2 linked regions of the Paraneptunicella aestuarii genome follow. The protein of the gene in region 2 binds, or shares a complex with, the protein of the main gene of each other region. Links are inferred from orthologs where the notes say so. Each region holds a gene or a part of one and is shown on either strand. Other genes may lie near its edges.

Region 1 (2,977 bases), 760 kb from region 2 along the record:
TACCGCCATCACGACTATCAGAAGAGTCATCATCTTCACCAAATAAATCAAGCCCCAGATCGTCATCATCAACATCAGGAACTATAGGTGATGATGCAGGCTCTGGCGCAACAGAAACTTCTTCATCCTTGCTTTGAGGTTGACTCAATCTATGCAGGGTTTCCAACAATTCAGGAGACGCGGGTTGTAAAGGCTCTCTGGATTTGACACTTTGGAACATTTCAACAACAACATCTGTTGCCTGCAGAATGACATCCATTAATTCAGGAGTTAGCTTGCGCTGTCCATTACGCATTACGTCAAAAACGTTCTCTGCGCCGTGACAAACATCTACCAGTTCAGTCAGCGATAAGAAACCCGCCCCACCTTTTACAGTGTGATAGCCACGGAATATCGCATTCAACAAATCTGAATCTTCGGGATTATTTTCCAGATCGACGAGTTGTTCTTGTAGTTGCTCCAGAATCTCTCCGGCCTCGACCAAAAAGTCCTGAAGGATATCCTCGTCCAAGTCAAACGACATATATCAGTTCCCCCTAGAAACCCAAGCTTGAAAGAAGATCGTCAACATCATCCTGACCAGTCACAACATCATCTCGGCTTTCGGCGTCAATAATAGGACCTTCAGGAGATTGGGCTGCTTTCTCTCTCTTTTCTTTTTTAGAGGTTTCACTCACCTCTGGCTCACCGAACACTTTTAATACGTTAACCAGGCTGTCTTCAACTTCCTTCACCAACTCAATAACTCGGCGAATGACCTGACCGGTTAAGTCCTGATAGCCTTGAGCCATCAACACTTCAGTTAGCAAGCCTGTTAATTGGGAAGAGTCATTACTGGACTCTTCCAGAAACTTATCAACACTATGGCATAATGCTTTAAATTCACCCAATTCCAATTGGCGAGACATGAGTTTCTTCCATTGGGGAAGAATACCATTAATATCAGCGCACATTTTCTCGGCAATGGGCATACTACTTTCAACAGCATCCATGGTTTGGTTCGCTGCCTGCTCGGTAGTTTCAATAACATAGTTTAGACGAGACTGAGCATCGGGAATGTCTTCTGTCGCCAAGTCAGCAATTCGAGAATCAATGTTGAAACTATTCAATGAATCGTGCAACTGGCGTGTCAATTTTCCGACTTCCGCAAACAATTCCATGGAATCCTGAATTTTAGTCGCTTCCAACAAGGCGGTGGCGGCATCGTTGTCGCCAGCTTCCAAAAACTCAACTAATTGTTTGGCGTCGTCTAACGACATAGGTGCATTTGTAGCGGAGCTCATAAGACTTCACCTCTGTATTGCAGGTTCAGCCGGAACTAACCCAAGCGCTCAAAAATTTTGTCAAGCTTTTCTTTCAAGGTCGCAGCTGTAAATGGTTTAACAACGTAGCCATTCACGCCAGCCTGAGCCGCTGCAACAATCTGTTCTTTCTTAGCTTCTGCTGTCACCATTAAAACAGGAGTATGTTTCAAATTATCATCAGCTCTGATTGCACGAAGCAAATCAATTCCTTGCATACCAGGCATGTTCCAATCTGTTACCACAAAGTCAAAATCGCCTTGTTGTAACATCGGCAGAGCAGTGCTTCCATCGTCTGCTTCTTGCACATTGGTGAAACCCAAGTCTTTTAATAAGTTTTTAATGATACGTCTCATTGTCGAAAAGTCGTCAACAACAAGAATTTTCATATTTTTATCCAAAACCGCCTCCAAAAAGGACCAGACCAACAGCTATTATTGTACTTATTTATTCTGCTTGCCAAGCCTGCATACGAGATTTAAGTCTAAGCATTGCCTGACTATGTATTTGACTGACTCGAGATTCACTGACTTCCAATACTTCACCAATCTCTCTGAGGTTCAGTTCCTCGTCATAATACAAAGAAAGTACTATCGCTTCACGCTCTGGCAAGGTTGTAATGGCATTTGCCAATGCCTTCTGGAACTCCCCCTGCATTAAATCATCCAGAGGGCGATCACTACCTTTATTATTTTCCGTTGTTAATACATCTTCCGTGACACCCAAATCTTCAATTCCCACCATTTTGCCTGAATTTACTTCATGCAGCATTTGGTGATATTCATCTAATGATACGCCCATTTTCTCGGCGATATCAGTATCTTTTGCATCGCCTCCGGTTTCGCGCTCAACAGCATGAATGGCTTCAGCTATGGCACGTCCATTTTTATGAACGGAACGAGGTGTCCAATCACCTTTACGAATATCATCAAGCATAGCGCCTCGAATTCGTATCCCGGCGAAAGTTTCAAAGCTGGCGCCTTTACTTCCATCGAAGTTACGCGCAGCTTCCAATAAGCCAATCATGCCGGCCTGAATTAAGTCTTCAACAAGAACACTGGCTGGCAATCGAGCCATCAAATGGTGAGCAATACGCTTTACTAATGGTGCGTGTTGCTCGACCAATTGCTGCTTATTATCTAATTGTTGATACGCCGCTGCTTTGTTATTCACGCTTGGTCACTTACCGCCTGTTGTTTCACCAACTGTTCCAGGAAAAACTCCAAATGACCTCCTGGTTGTGCAGGAATCGGCCAAGTCAATGCTGTTCTGGCCAAATTCATAACTGCCACAGAAGCTGGCGAATTGGGAAACGCTTCCACTATAGCTTTTTGCTTACGTACCGCCTTGCGAATATTTTCATCATAAGGAATGGTCGCAACTAATTCCAGAGCCACATCCAAAAATCGGTTTGTTACTTTGGATAGTTTAGCAAATAACTCCTGACCTTCTCGTACATTTCGCACCATATTGGCAACAATCTTAAAACGAAACACACCATGGTCACGATTTAATAACTTCATTAATGCATATGCATCGGTTAAGGATGTTGGTTCATTACAAACAACAACCAACACATCCTGCGATGCCCGGGCAAAGCTTAATACCATGCCGGAAATACCCGCCGCTGTATCAACAATAAGTACATCAACAGGTGTACGTAATTCACTAAACGC
Region 2 (2,990 bases):
GCTGTTGTCTTCATCTGCAATACCCGCCACAAAGCGCTTTTCTATTGCCAGATCAAATTCTGGTGATAGTTGGCAATTTGTACTGTCTGTTTCTATGACTTCTGAAATTGCATCTACCACAATTCCAATGGTTTTATGCCCTTCTGCCAGTTCCACATCCATGATGAGGATAACGGTCTCGGCGTCATATTCTTTTACTTCAAGCCCAAGTCGTTTACGAAGATCGACGATAGGGACAATAGCGCCGCGCAGGTTAATTAATCCTGTGACATAGTGCGGCGCATAAGGAACCCGTGTGCAGGGTTCCCAAATTCTGATTTCACGTACCTTCAGGATATCGACGGCGTATTCCAAATCCGATAATTGAAAGCTCAGCCATTCGGACTTGGTCTCTAAATGGGAGCCGAATATTCTTTCCTGAATATCATCATCATTTTGTTTGCTATGGAGTGAAGCTTCGGTATTCATCTCAATGCATCCTCACCCTGGAAATTAGTGCACCTACATCAATGATAAGAGCAACAGAACCATCGCCTAATATCGTAGCTCCTGACAGCTCGCTGACTTTGGCGTAGTTGGCTTCCAGCGACTTCACAACCACTTGCTGGTGGTTAGTGAGCTCATCCACTAAAATGCCGGCTTGTTTACCATCACTTTCAACCACCACCACCAGATCTTGCTTGTCACTTTCTCTTCGTGGACAACCAAAGGTATCTACCAGATTAATAATCGGAATAAAGTTGCCTCGCCATTTGAACGACACACTTTTATTTCCGACCCGGTTAATGTCTTTGGGCTTCATCTGAATGGATTCAATGATAGACAACATTGGAATAATGTAGGTCTCTCCGCTGACTTTAACCAGTTGTCCATCCAGGATAGCCAAAGTGAGAGGTAAGCGTATGATGAAGGTAGTACCTTCTTCGGGAACCGATCTTACGTCGATAGTACCGCCCAAGGCTTTGATATTACGTTTTACAACGTCCATGCCCACGCCGCGACCTGATAAATCAGTGACTTCCTGAGCGGTGGAAAAGCCGGGAGCAAAGATTAGTTCATTAATTGCTTGTTCGTTCAATTGATTATCAGGGGCGATAACACCTTTTTCTATGGCTTTCTCTCGTATGCGATTGGTGTTCAGTCCTGCTCCATCATCAGATATTTCGATAATGATATTGCCAACCTGATGGAACGCTTTCAGTGTTACCGTTCCTGTTTCTGGTTTGCCTTTGGCTTTTCTTACTTCTGGCATTTCAATGCCGTGATCGACGCTGTTGCGCACCAAATGCACCAGAGGGTCAGTGAGTTCTTCAATAACGGTTTTGTCGACTTCTGTCGTTTCACCAATAATCTCAACCGCGATGGATTTATTTAGCTTTTTCGCTATGTCTCGCACCATGCGCGGGAAGCGGCTGAAACAGAAATCAATGGGCAGCATTCGGATCCGCATCACACCTTCTTGCAGGTCTCGAGTGTGCCGCTCTAACTGAGTCAAACCTTCGGTCAGTCTTTCAAATTGAGGGTATTTCTCGGAGTCGCCATAAATGCTCAACATGGATTGAGTGATAACCAATTCACCTAACAAATTGATTAAGCTGTCAATTTTTTCCAAATCAACGCGAATCGATTGCGACGTTCGTTTTTTGTCTGAACTTGTGGCTGGGTCGTTAGCTGGTTGAGGTACTGCTGCCTCAGAAGGCGCGGCCTTAATGGGAGCGGTAGTTACCGTTTTTATTGGTGGAGTTTCAGGCTCTTCTCTAACCTCGTTTTGTTGATTCGAGTTCGCTGTACTTTGCTCCAGAGTTGCCCCAATTGGCTTGAAAGTCAGATCTGCTTCGTCTTCTATCCAAAGGAAGACATCATCTAACACATCTCTATCAACATGCTCGGTGGGAGACAGCAAGATTTGCCATTGAATATAAGTTTGGGTGGGATCCAGCTCCCGTAAATTAGGCACTTTACTGACGTCGCATTTGGTTTTTAATTTACCAAGTTCAGCCAGTTCTTCCAGATACCGAAGGGGATCGTTTCCCGTAGATAAGATTTCTGGATGAGGTATGAAGTTGATCTGCCAATCAGTATGAGGTTCATCATCTGCGGATTCATGCTCATCTTGAGTCTTGTGAGCTGCTGCTGATTGAGGTGTTGCTTTGGGCATGCCTAAAAGGCGTTCTAGTTCATTGCGGATCTGGAGCATGCCCTGCTCGTTAATCGGGTCTTGATATTGGTAATGTGCAACCAGATTGCGCAAAATATCCAGAGATGAAAACAGGCAGTCAATGAGCTCCTGAGTCATATGGATTTCGGATGATCTCACTTTATCAAGAAGTGTTTCCATGACATGGGTAAACTCGGTCAGCGAGCCCATGCCAAATGTAGCGCTCCCCCCTTTCAGCGAGTGGGCGGAACGAAATATGTCGTTAATCATTTCCGGATCTATGGCTGTATTTGACTCATTCATGCTGAGCAAGTTGCGCTCAATGGCGTCAATTGCTTCTGCACTTTCTTCAAAGAAAACCGCTCGGAAACGCTCTAAGGGGTCTGTCATACGGCCACTCATCTCCTATGGCATAGCGGATGAAACTAGCGTAAAACCTTTCTTACAACAGCGATAAGTTTTTGTGGATCAAAGGGTTTAACAATCCAACCAGTGGCACCTGCTGCTTTACCTTCTTGTTTTTTATCTGTACCTGATTCAGTCGTTAACATCAGTATAGGAGTAAATCTGTACTTTTCTTCTTTTCTTACATTGGAAACAAATTCTATTCCATCCATGATAGGCATATTGACGTCGGAGATTATGAGATCAAACTCACCAGTCTTAGCCTTGTCCAGTCCTTCTTTACCGTTGACCGCTTCCGTCACATCAAACCCTTCACCTCGAAGCGTGAAAACTACCATGGCACGCATCGATGCAGAGTCGTCAACTGTGAGAATTTTCTTCATTTATTATCCCTCGGTAAAATATATTCGCTATAAACTGATAATTT

The links.
Region 1: the proteins of KIH87_RS19060 (region 2) and cheY are in contact, whole or in part, in a solved structure (PDB 1A0O), measured with the Escherichia coli proteins. The link is inferred for Paraneptunicella aestuarii from one-to-one orthologs.

The regions. Positions count from the first base shown.
Region 1 is NZ_CP074570.1:4,092,759-4,095,735, forward strand. What follows is about bases 11-2,977. They hold cheY (chemotaxis response regulator CheY), read right to left. Parts: upstream 1,703-2,977; coding sequence 1,319-1,702; downstream 11-1,318. Other genes in these bases: KIH87_RS15805 (chemotaxis protein CheA), read right to left, coding at 11-523; KIH87_RS15810 (protein phosphatase CheZ), read right to left, coding at 537-1,283; KIH87_RS15820 (RNA polymerase sigma factor FliA), read right to left, coding at 1,749-2,474; KIH87_RS15825 (MinD/ParA family protein), read right to left, coding at 2,471-2,977. Outside these bases: more of KIH87_RS15805, read right to left, coding at 1-10. UniProt on the Escherichia coli protein: Involved in the transmission of sensory signals from the chemoreceptors to the flagellar motors.
Region 2 is NZ_CP074570.1:4,848,355-4,851,344, reverse strand. The notes cover bases 10-2,989. They hold KIH87_RS19060 (chemotaxis protein CheA), read right to left. Parts: upstream 2,549-2,989; coding sequence 470-2,548; downstream 10-469. Other genes in these bases: KIH87_RS19055 (response regulator), read right to left, coding at 2,584-2,946; KIH87_RS19065 (chemotaxis protein CheW), read right to left, coding at 10-468. Outside these bases: more of KIH87_RS19065, read right to left, coding at 1-9. UniProt on the Escherichia coli protein: Involved in the transmission of sensory signals from the chemoreceptors to the flagellar motors. CheA is autophosphorylated; it can transfer its phosphate group to either CheB or CheY.